One region of the Streptomyces sp. JH34 genome, then DNA from elsewhere that is predicted to be linked to it. Evidence: predicted binding sites of a transcription regulator. Region 1 holds the regulator's gene; the other holds the start of a gene.
What was found. Region 1 encodes HrcA, which represses chaperone genes, less so after heat shock. Its sites were predicted from a motif close to TTNGCACTCNGNNNNNCNGAGTGCNAA; they were not measured.

Region 1 (5,947 bases):
AGCTCCTCCAGGCCCTTGCGGGTGTCCTCCCTGTTCGCGTCGGTCCCCGTCAGCGGGCCCGCGTAGACGACGGTGACGTGCGGCGCGCCGGGCGGGATACCGGCGTTCTGGTCGCGTATCGCCTGCTCGATCCGCTCGAAGGTGATGCCCCTGCCCACCCCGTTCAGCTGGAGCGTGTTGCCCTCGGCGAAGCGCACCTCGGGGACCGTCGCCACCCCGACGCACTCCTCGGCGCCCCCGGGGCCGGCCAGCCTGACCGCGTCCGTGCTCCGGCCGACGAGCGGGCCGTAGCAGTACGTCTCCTTCCAGTGCGCGCTCCACAGGAAGGTCCCCAGCAGCGCGCAGACCAGCACGAGGGTGACGGTCCTCCCCGACATCACCCACCACGCCCAGGTCCGGCGGACGCGGTGGGTGACCAGCTGGACGTGGGCGTGCTCATGGGTCAGCTGTTCGGTGGGCAGGGGCAGCCGCAGCACCCAAGCCGGCGTCACCGCCGCCGCCGGTGCCTGGCCGACGCTCAGGTCCTCGACCCAGGTCTCGTACCGCGCGCGGGCCCCTGTGCCGGCTCCGGCGTTCGCGGGCGGCTCCGGCGGCAGCGGCGGGGTGTGCCGCATGATCCGGTCGGCGGGCAGGGAGGCCAGGAGCAGCAGCGGGTCCACCTCGCTGCGCCGTGAACGCACGTTGTTGATGGCGTTGATCAGGAGGACGCCGCCGTTGTCCTGGGTGGCCGTGGGCAGGAAGACCACCGGCGGGACGGTGCGCTTGCCACGCCGCCAGTCCGGGGCGTGTGCCCGGTAGCTGTCCAGCAGGTCCTCCAGGAGCGCCTGGACCCGCAGCTCCAGGTGGAACTGGCGCGCGTGTTCGTCACCCGCCCCCGCGTCGGCCACCCGCTCCGCGACGGCGGCGGCCCGCGCCCGGATCACCCGCCACGATCCGCTGGGGGAGAAGCGCGACCAGCCGTCGGACGGATACGCGGTGCTCGAGGCTGCGAGGGACGACGTGGTCGCGAGCCACCTGCTGGCCCGGCGCAGCCACAGCAGCGGCGGCGCCGCCCTCGTCATCAGCCGTACGACGGCCAGGCCGCCCAGGGCCGCGGCGGCGACCAGGGCGGTCAGCACCCAGCCGATCTCGCCGAGCAGCACGCTGAGCACGGCGATGAAGACGGCCCCCAGGAAGGTCTCCGGACGGACCGAGGCGCGCAGCGAGTCCCACCAGGTGTTGCGCCCAGACCTGCTCGGCCGCCAGCGCAGGCTGCCCAACTGCTCCAGGATCCGTTCGTCACGCTCACGGGCGTGGCCCCGGCCCGGCACCGCGACGACCGCCGCGGTGGCCTGCTCGATGGCGGCGAGCAGCCGTGATCGGGGAAAGACGAACGGCTTGTACTGCGAGGTGCCCCGGGTCTCCCAGGGCCGCTCCGTGAGGGTGCGGACCATGGCGAGCGCCGCCTCGTACGGGGTGTCGCCGCCGCCGTCGAGGAGCTTCACCGGGACCCTGCGCAGCTGGTTCGCCCGGTGGACCTGGCGGACGATCTGCTCGACCCTGGCGTCGGTCTCCGGGCCGGCGGAGGCGTCCTCGGCCTGTGCGACGACCAGCGGCATCACCGGCCGGTTGACCCGGTACTGGTCGATCAGCTGCTGCATGAGGTGGAAGACGGCGGAGGCCGCCTCGTTCTCCGCACTGTCCCGCCACACTTCGCGCGTCATCAGCCCCCGTGCCTTCCCCTGAGCCCGGCCCTGCCGTCATCACTCAATAACGGATGGTCCATGTGTGGCGCAGGTGTTCACGGGGATCGGTACCGATTCCTCCTCGATGCTCCCGGGGACATCAGGCAGGAAGAGTGACGAAGTCGATCAATTCCTCCACGCGGCCGAGCAGTTGAGGCTCCAGGTCCTTGTAGGAGCTGACCCTGGAGAGGATGTGCTGCCACGCGGCCCCCGTGTTCTCCGGCCAGCCCAGGGCCCGGCACACGCCCGTCTTCCAGTCCTGGCCGCGCGGTACGACGGGCCACGCGGGGATGCCCACGGACGACGGCTTCACGGCCTCCCACACGTCGATGTAGGGATGCCCCACCACGAGCACGTCCGCGCCGGTGACCTGGGCGGCGATCCGGGACTCCTTCGATCCGGGGACCAGGTGGTCGACCAGCACGCCGAGCCGGGCGTCCGGGCCGGGCGAGAACTCCCGCACGATCGCCGGGAGGTCGTCGACGCCCTCCAGGTACTCCACGACCACGCCCTCGATGCGCAGGTCGTCGCCCCAGACCCGCTCCACGAGCTCGGCGTCGTGCCGCCCCTCCACGTAGATCCGGCCCGCGCGCGCCACCCGTGCCCGCGCCCCGGGGACCGCCACCGAACCGGAGGCGGTCCGCGCCGGGCGGACCGGGCCGCCGGCCGACGGACGTACGAGCGTGACCACCTTCCCCTCCAGCAGGAAGCCGCGCGGCTCCATGGGGAAGGCCCGGTGCTTGCCGAAGCGGTCCTCCAGCGTGACCGTCGGCCCCTGCGCCGTCTTCTCGCACCGGATCACCGCGCCGCAGAAGCCGCTGACGGCCTCCTCGACGACCAGGTCGGGCTCGGCGGGCACCTCGGGGGCGGGGGCGGACTTCTTCCACGGCGGAGTCAGGTCCGGCTGGTAGCTGCGCATGGCACGACGATAAGCGGACGCCCGTTCACGACACGCCGAAGCGCGCGGCCAGTCGATCACGCTGCGCCCGTACGAACGCCGCGTCCACGACCGCCCCGTGTCCCGGCACGTACAGCGCGTCCTCGCCGCCCAGCTCGAGCAGCCGGTCCAGAGCGGCAGGCCAGTGCGTGGGGACCGCGTCCCGGCCCGCCTGAGGTTCGCCCGACTCCTCGACCAGGTCGCCGCAGAGCACCACGACGGGGGAGCCCGGCACCAGCACCGCCAGGTCGTGACCGCTGTGCCCGGGGCCCACATTGGCCAGCAGCACCTGGAACCCGTCACCGAGGTCGAGCGTCCACTCGCCGCTCACCTGATGACGGGGGGCCACCAGGGCGTCCGTGGCCGCCGTGGCGTCCGCCTCGCTCATCCCGTGCCGCAGCGCGTCCGCGCGCAGCTCCGCGGCCCCTCGCGCCAGGAGATCCGCCGTCCCGACCGCACCGTAGACCTCCGCCCCGGAGAAGGCGGCGGTGCCCAGCACATGGTCGAAGTGCGGATGGCTCAGTGCGATATGCGTCACTCTCCGGCCCAGCAGGGCCTCCGCCTGCGTCCGCAGCTCCACACCTTCCCGGAGTGTCGAACCCGTGTCGTAGAGCAGCACGCCGTCCGCTCCGGCCACCAGTGCCGCGGTCGCGTCCCAGACGGGCAGGCGCCGTCGCCCCGTGCCGTCGCCCAACCGCTCCCAGCCGAACTCTTCCCAAGAGACGTCCATACCGCGACGCTATCGGCAACGACCTGCACAGTCCCACGACGGCGTGACCGGTCGCCCTTGCCCCGGCCCCACCCCGCCCCCGTACACTGACCGGGGGGATTGCTGGCACTCGAACGCACAGAGTGCCAGGCAGACGCCAGGAAGAACCACAGCTGGAGGTGTGCGCGGTGCTCAGCGAACGCAGACTCGAAGTGCTGCGCGCCATCGTCCAGGACTATGTCGGCACCGAGGAGCCCGTCGGCTCCAAGGCGCTCACGGAGCGGCACCGCCTCGGGGTCTCCCCGGCGACCGTCCGCAACGACATGGCGGTGCTGGAGGACGAGGGCTTCATCGCCCAGCCGCACACGAGTGCGGGGCGTATTCCGACGGACAAGGGCTACCGTCTCTTCGTCGACAAGCTCGCGGGCGTCAAGCCCCTGTCGTCGCCGGAGCGCCGGGCCATCCAGAATTTCCTCGACGGCGCGGTCGACCTCGACGACGTCGTGGGCCGCACGGTCCGGCTGCTCGCGCAGTTGACCAGACAGGTCGCCGTCGTGCAGTACCCCTCGCTGACCCGGTCGACGGTCCGGCACGTGGAGCTGCTGTCGCTGGCCCCCGCGCGGCTGATGCTCGTCCTGATCACGGACACGGGCAGGGTCGAGCAGCGTATGATCGACTGCCCTGCACCGTTCGGTGACACGTCCCTGGCCGATCTGCGGGCCCGGCTCAACAGTCGGGTCGTCGGACGACGCTTCGCGGACGTCCCGCGGCTGGTGCAGGACCTGCCGGAGTCCTTCGAGACCGAGGACCGGGGAACCGTTTCGACGGTGCTCTCCGTTCTCCTGGAGACTCTGGTCGAGGAAACGGAGGAGCGGCTGATCATCGGCGGCACCTCCAACCTCACCCGCTTCGGGCACGACTTCCCTGTGATGATCCGGCCGGTGCTGGAGGCACTGGAGGAGCAGGTCGTGCTGCTGAAGCTGCTGGGTGAGGCTACGGATTCGGGCATGACCGTACGGATCGGGCACGAGAACGCCCACGAGGGCCTCAACGCCACGTCCGTCGTCGCGGTCGGCTACGGTTCGGGCGACGAGGCAGTCGCCAAACTCGGCGTGGTCGGACCGACCCGCATGGACTACCCCGGAACGATGGGAGCGGTACGCGCAGTGGCACGTTACGTCGGACAGATCCTGGCGGAGTCGTAGGTGGCCACGGACTACTACGCCGTACTCGGCGTGCGCCGCGACGCTTCCCAGGACGAGATCAAGAAGGCATTCCGCAGGCTCGCGCGCGAGCTGCACCCGGATGTCAACCCCGATCCGAAGACCCAGGAGCGGTTCAAGGAGATCAACGCCGCCTACGAGGTGTTGTCGGACCCGCAGAAGAAGCAGGTCTACGACCTCGGCGGCGACCCGCTCTCCCAGTCGGGCGGCGGCGGTGGGGCCGGTGGCTTCGGCGCCGGCGGCTTCGGCAACTTCAGCGACATCATGGACGCGTTCTTCGGCAACGCGACCCAGCGCGGGCCCCGTTCGCGGACCCGGCGCGGCCAGGACGCCATGATCAGGCTGGAGATCGACCTCAACGAGGCGGCCTTCGGCACGACCAAGGACATCCAGGTCGACACGGCCGTCGTCTGCACCACCTGCAGTGGCGAGGGCGCCGCACCCGGCACCTCCGCGCAGACCTGTGACATGTGCCGCGGCCGCGGTGAGGTCTCCCAGGTCACCCGGTCCTTCCTCGGCCAGGTCATGACCTCGCGCCCCTGCCCGCAGTGCCAGGGCTTCGGCACGGTCGTGCCGACCCCGTGCCCGGAGTGCGCCGGTGACGGCCGCATCCGCTCGCGGCGCACCCTCACCGTGAAGATCCCCGCAGGTGTCGACAACGGCACCCGGATCCAGCTCGCGGGAGAGGGCGAGGTCGGCCCCGGCGGCGGCCCCGCCGGCGACCTGTACGTCGAGATCCACGAGGTCTCGCACGCCGTGTTCCAACGCCGCGGCGACGACCTCCACTGCACGGTCACCATCCCGATGACCGCCGCGGCGCTGGGCACCCAGGTGCCGCTGGAGACGCTCGACGGCCTGGAGGAGATCGACATCCGGCCGGGCACCCAGTCCGGCCAGTCGGTCCCGCTGCACGGGCGCGGCATCACCCACCTGCGCGGTGGGGGACGCGGCGACCTGATCGTGCACGTCGAGGTCATGACCCCGACGAAGATGGACCCCGAGCAGGAGCGCCTCCTGCGGGAGCTGGCCAAGCTGCGCGGCGAGGAGCGGCCCACGGGCCAGTTCCAGCCGGGACAGCAGGGGCTGTTCTCCCGCCTGAAGGACGCCTTCAACGGCCGCTGAACCCCTTCACCGCGACGCCCGCCGGTCCTGTACCGGCGGGCGTCGCCGTGTCCGCGGCCGCGCTTCCGTCCGAGTGAAAGGGCTGATTCGGCACGATCCGCCGGACGTGGCACGATGCGGTCATGTCCTCGCCGCTCACCGATCTCTGCCGGTACCCGATCGTGCAGGCCCCGATGGCGGGGGGAGCCTCCCGGCCGGAGCTGGCCGCGGCGGTCTCAGAGGCCGGAGGGCT
Region 2 (5,947 bases), 1.8 Mb from region 1:
ATGCCTGGCCAGACGCCTTCGCGACCGTCCACGCCACGGTGGCCGGACCGGTCATGGGCATGGTCCGTAAGGTCCTGCGGGACTCCGCGCAGTCGGAGGAGGTCATGCAGGACGTACTGCTGGAGGTGCGGCGCACGTCCAAGCGCTTCGCGCCACAACGGCACTCCCGTGCCGGCCGGGTTGCTCAGCAGGGATCCCGGGCGCCATGTGGCTCTGCTGAAGGGGACGTGGGACAACGCCTCGGCCGTGGCCCCCACCGATGCGGGGAGGGGGTGCGCACCGCCGACAAGGGCGAAGGGGTGCCGCTACGCCGCTTCCCGGGCGTCCGCGACCATGCGGACGAGGGTGTCGACGAGCTCGTCGGCGGTGGTGTGCCACGCGTCCGCACCGAGGTGCCCGTTGAGCTCCATGCCGGCGACACCGTGGGCGCCGGCCAGCAGCAGGGCGCCGTAGCGCTGCGCGTTCCGCTCCCCCACGAGGCCGGTGACGACGGCCAGGAACTCCTCCTGGAAACGCCCGGCCTCACGGGCGGCCGCCTCCGGGTCCCCCTCCGGCCCGCACAGCTGACGCCGCACGCGCTCGATCCCGTCACCGAGCTCCTCAGGACGGTCCCCGCGCCGCATGGACAACAACTGGTAGAGGTGCGGCTGCGCGCGGCCGACGCCTGTCAGGGCACGGAGGGCGCCACTCAGCTTCTCGGTGGCCGACAGGGCCGGGTCGGCCCGCAGGGCCCGGACCTGGTCACCGATCCGCTCCCAGCCCTCCCCCGCGACGGCGGTCAACAGGCTGTCCTTGCCCGCGAAGTGCCGGTACGGCGCCCCCCGCGACACGCCTGCGCGCGCACCCACCTCCCGCAGGGTGACCGCTTCGGGGCCTCCCAGGTCGAGGAGCTCGGCGGCGGCGTCGAGCAGCGCGCGGCGGGTGGCGGCGGCGGACTCGGCTCGGGTGACCATGGCACCCATCCTACCTAAAGTTGACAGCGTCATCTGAGCTTGTACCGTGATCAAGGTGACAACGTCATCCGAAAATCAGAAGCTGATCGTCGTGACCGGAGCCTCCACCGGCATGGGCGCGGCAACCGCTCGTGAACTGGCCCGCCGGGGCTTCCACGTCCTGGCAGGTGTGCGTCGTGACCGTGACGCGGACGCCCTCCGGGCGACCGGCATCGAGCCGGTCACCCTCGACATCACCGACCCCGCGCACGTGGAGGCACTCGCCGAGCGGGTCACCGACGACACGCGCCCCCTGCACGCCCTCGTCAACAACGCCGGTGTCCAGGTGAACGCGCCGGTCGAGGTCCTGCCGGTGGCGGAGTGGCGGCAGGTGTTCGAGGTCAACCTGTTCGGCCACATCGCCGTCACCCAGGCGCTGCTGCCCGCACTGCTGCGCGGCAAGGGCCGCGTGATCAACATCAGTTCGATCGGCGGAAAGTTCGCCATGGCCACGTACGGCGCGTACGCCGGTGCGAAGTTCGCCCTGGAAGCGGTGAGCGACTCGCTCCGCCGGGAGGTCGCGCCGATGGGCGTACAGGTGGTCGTGGTCGAACCCGGCGGCGTCCGCACGGAGATGGCCGCCCGCGGGGTCGCGACGGCGAACCGTCTGGCCACCCTGATGACTCCGGACCAGGAGGAGCGCTACGGCGGCCTGGTCCGGGCGAACAACGGGCTGATGGCCTCGGGCACCGCATCGGGGCTGACCGCCGACGCCGCCGCCCGGGTCATCGCGAAGGCCGTGACGGTCCGCCGTCCGCGCACCCGCTACACCGCCGGCCGGGACGCCGCCCTGATCATCCGTCTGGGCCGGGTGCTGTCCGACCGCACGGTCGACCGCGTCCTCGCGGCCAACCTGCGTCGCCACTACCCGAAGGAGGCCATCGGCTGACGAACACACGGGACCGGCACGCGGCGGTCAGGCGCCCACCGTTCCGTCGACGCCCTCCCGGAGGAAGTCCGCGTGCCCGTTGTGGCGGCCGTACTCCAGCAGCACGTGCACCATCACCATGCGCAACGAGACGTCCTTACCCCAGCGCGGCTGGAGCCCCGTCAGGTCCAGGGATTCGGCCTGCCGCTCGATACGGCGCGAGCGCTCCACCTCGGCCTCCCAGGCGCCGAACGCCTCCGCCCGCGTGGAGGCACTCGCGTCGTACGCCGCCTGGAAGTCGATCCGGTCCGACCAGACCATGGGCGCGTCGTGGTCCTCGAACACCCGCCGGAACCAGGCACGTTCCACCTCGGCCATGTGGCGCACCAATCCGAGGAGGGAGAGCGCCGAAGGGGACATCGACCGCTGCCGCAACTGTTCGTCGTCCAGCCCTTCGCACTTCATGGCGAGGGTGGCGCGGTGGTAGTCGAGAAAGGCCCGCAGCGTCTCCCGCTCGCCGCCCGCGGTGGGCGGCCCTGTACGCACGTCGGTGGTCACCGGTCACTCTCCTTCACGATGGCAGGAAGTGTTCAGTATCCGGATCCACTTCGCAGTCGTACGCGGCGGCACCGCCCCCGGGCCGGACCGGCTCCGGCGCCTGCCTTACTCTCCTCCCGCACCGGCCGCTCGCGCCCGTGCCCCGCACAAGTGCCGAGGTGGCGTGTGTCGCGTTCCTGCCGGTCCCTCCTGGTCCTCGTCCCGCTCGCCCTCAGCCTCGTCTCCTGCGGCCGGTTCGCCGTCCCGCCGGTACCCGGCGGCGAGCCGGTCCTGCTCTCCCCGTCCCGGGCGGCCACGACGTGGACGGACGCCGAGGGCGGCACGCTGGAGCTGAAGGCGGACGGGACAACAGCCGCCCACCACGTCTGCAGCGACTTCGACATCGTCGACGGCACGGCGGAGCCCAGGTCCGGTCCGGGCACCTGGGAGAGCGAGGACGGGGAGGAAGGGACACGCGTCCATGTGTCGTTCGGGACCGATGACGAGAGCTTCGCCTACGAGGCGCTGCGCAAGGGCGGCACGCTCAAGCTCTGGACCTACGTCGGCGACCCCGACGAGGGGCGGCCGCTCTGCATACTGACCGCTCCCGCGAGGTGAGGGCGGCACGTACGACGACGCCGGCCCCCGGGAGGAATCCCGGGGGCCGGCGTCGCACGGATACTGCGGGTACTGCCTGGAGCGACTGATCCGAGGATCAGAAGTCCATGTCACCGCCCGGCATGCCGCCCGGAGCGGCCGCAGAGGCCTTCTCCGGCTTGTCGGCGATGACGGCCTCGGTGGTGAGGAAGAGCGCGGCGATGGACGCGGCGTTCTGCAGGGCGGAGCGCGTGACCTTCGCCGGGTCGAGAATGCCCTCGGCGATCATGTCGACGTACTCGCCGGTCGCGGCGTTGAGGCCGTGACCGATCGGCAGGTTGCGCACCTTCTCGACGACGACTCCACCCTCGAGACCACCGTTGACGGCGATCTGCTTGAGCGGGGCCTCCAGCGCGAGCTTGACGGCGTTGGCACCGGTGGCCTCGTCGCCCGTCAGGTCGAGCTTCTCGAAGACGGCCGAGGCCTGGAGCAGAGCCACGCCACCACCGGCGACGATGCCCTCCTCGACGGCGGCCTTGGCGTTGCGCACCGCGTCCTCGATGCGGTGCTTGCGCTCCTTGAGCTCCACCTCGGTGGCGGCGCCGGCCTTGATGACGGCCACGCCGCCGGCCAGCTTCGCGAGGCGCTCCTGGAGCTTCTCGCGGTCGTAGTCCGAGTCGGAGTTCTCGATCTCGGCACGGATCTGGTTGACGCGACCCTGGACCTGGTCGCTGTCACCGGCACCGTCGACGATCGTCGTCTCGTCCTTGGTGATGACGACCTTGCGGGCGCTGCCGAGCAGGTCCAGGCCGGCGTTCTCCAGCTTGAGACCGACCTCCTCGGAGATGACGGTGCCACCGGTGAGGATGGCGATGTCGCCGAGCATGGCCTTGCGACGGTCACCGAAGCCCGGAGCCTTGACGGCGACGGACTTGAAGGTGCCACGGATCTTGTTGACGACCAGCGTCGACAGAGCCTCGCCCTCGACGTCCTCCGCGATGATCAGCAGGGGCTTGCCCGACTGCATGACCTTCTCGAGCAGCGGAAGGAGGTCCTTCACGTTGCTGATCTTGGAGTTGACGATCAGGATGTACGGGTCGTCGAACGACGTCTCCATACGCTCCATGTCGGTGGCGAAGTACGCCGAGATGTAGCCCTTGTCGAAGCGCATACCCTCGGTGAGCTCGAGCTCCAGACCGAAGGTCTGGGACTCCTCGACGGTGATGACGCCTTCCTTGCCGACCTTGTCCATCGCCTCGGCGATCTTGGCGCCGATCTCGGTGTCGGCGGCGGAGATGGAGGCCGTCGAAGCGATCTGCTCCTTGGTCTCCACGTCCTTCGCCTGCTCCAGCAGAGCGGCGGAGACGGCCTCGACGGCCTTCTCGATGCCACGCTTCAGAGCCATCGGGTTGGCACCCGCGGCGACGTTGCGCAGGCCCTCGCGGACGAGCGCCTGGGCGAGAACGGTGGCGGTGGTCGTACCGTCGCCGGCGACGTCGTCCGTCTTCTTGGCGACCTCCTTGACCAGCTCCGCACCGATCTTCTCGTACGGGTCCTCGAGCTCGATCTCCTTGGCGATGGAAACACCATCGTTGGTGATCGTGGGCGCGCCCCACTTCTTCTCGAGGACGACGTTACGGCCCTTGGGGCCGAGGGTGACCTTGACGGCGTCGGCGAGCTGGTTCATCCCGCGCTCGAGACCGCGCCGTGCCTCCTCGTCGAACGCGATGATCTTGGCCATGTGAAGTGGTCCTCCCGGACAGGGGTGGATTCTCCGGACCGAGAGGCGCCCGCGACGGACGGCCAGCGTGCCAGGTGGTTCCTTGCCCCACCAAGCCTGCGGGCCTCACCGGCCCGGTCCAAGTTTCTGTCACTCTCACCTGGAGAGTGCTAACGCCAATGATTAGCACTCGACCCCTGCGAGTGCAAGCGTCCTCTTCGGGATGTGGACAACCTCGGGGCTCCGCCGCAGGTCGCGACGGGGGGCCCGGAGACGCACGTGAGGCCCGTCCCCCGGTGGGGGGTACGGGCCTCGCGCGTGTGAGTGTCGTTGGCCGACCGTGCCGAGCTCAGCCGACGGCGAGCTTGACCATGTCCGCCTGCGGCCCCTTCTGGCCTTGCGAGATCTCGAATTCAACTCGCTGACCCTCTTCGAGGGTGCGGTACCCGTCCATCTGGATCGCGCTGTAGTGGACGAAAACATCCGCACCACCGTCGACCGCGATGAAGCCGTACCCCTTCTCCGCGTTGAACCACTTGACGGTGCCCTGAGCCATGCCCAACTCCCCTATTACTGGCCCTTGCACGAGACCGCACTTCGCGGGCCCGGGTCAGAACTCACCCTCGACAGGAGAGGGTGGCGTGCGCCGGAACGCGTCGACCGCGGCCGAATGTATCTGCCCAACTGCCCTCTGCAACAGGTCAATCGGACGAGAATTCTGGGCACCGGCGACCGCACGCATAGGGGGAATTCATAGGATTCCAGGGCAAGTCGGGCCTGACAAAGGAGACTTATGCCTCAAGGCGTTCACGCACTTTGGCTACTTCTTGTCGCGGCAGGGCGCATTTCCGTATGCGGACAGCGCGGGCAACTGCGGGGACTTCCCCAACTGTACCGTGCTCAACCATGCAGAATGGCCCCCTCCGTTTCCCGTGGAGGGGGCCATCGTGTGAATGCCGTGCGGCCGGACCGCGACGAGCGGCCCGCACCGTCCCGCCGTCAGCCTCCGGCGACGGCCGGGATGATCGAGACGCCGGCGCCGTCCGGGGTGACCGCGTCCAGACCGCCCTCGAAGCGCACGTCGTCGTCGTTGACGTACACGTTGACGAAACGGCGCAGCTTGCCCTGGTCGTCCAGGACGCGGGCGCCGATGCCCGGGTGGTTCTGCTCCAGGGACGCGATGACCTCCGAGAGGGTCGCCCCCTCGGCCGGGACCTCGGCCTGACCGCCCGT

Region 2: groL (chaperonin GroEL) is a predicted target of HrcA. The motif match lies at 4,898-4,924, and genes of this name have one in related genera.

The regions. Positions count from the first base shown of each region.
Region 1 is NZ_JAJSOO010000001.1:5,077,929-5,083,875, forward strand. It holds gene LWJ43_RS22630 (ABC transporter substrate-binding protein) at 1-1,703, opposite strand, end outside; gene LWJ43_RS22635 (DUF3097 domain-containing protein) at 1,825-2,643, opposite strand; gene LWJ43_RS22640 (MBL fold metallo-hydrolase) at 2,669-3,391, opposite strand; gene hrcA (heat-inducible transcriptional repressor HrcA) at 3,559-4,575, shown strand; gene dnaJ (molecular chaperone DnaJ) at 4,576-5,715, shown strand; gene LWJ43_RS22655 (nitronate monooxygenase) at 5,838-5,947, shown strand, end outside.
Region 2 is NZ_JAJSOO010000001.1:3,265,871-3,271,817, forward strand. It holds gene LWJ43_RS14380 (TetR/AcrR family transcriptional regulator) at 306-953, opposite strand; gene LWJ43_RS14385 (SDR family oxidoreductase) at 1,009-1,881, shown strand; gene LWJ43_RS14390 (DinB family protein) at 1,909-2,418, opposite strand; gene LWJ43_RS14395 (hypothetical protein) at 2,584-3,015, shown strand; gene groL (chaperonin GroEL) at 3,113-4,735, opposite strand; gene LWJ43_RS14405 (cold-shock protein) at 5,064-5,270, opposite strand; gene LWJ43_RS14410 (MoaD/ThiS family protein) at 5,714-5,947, opposite strand, start outside.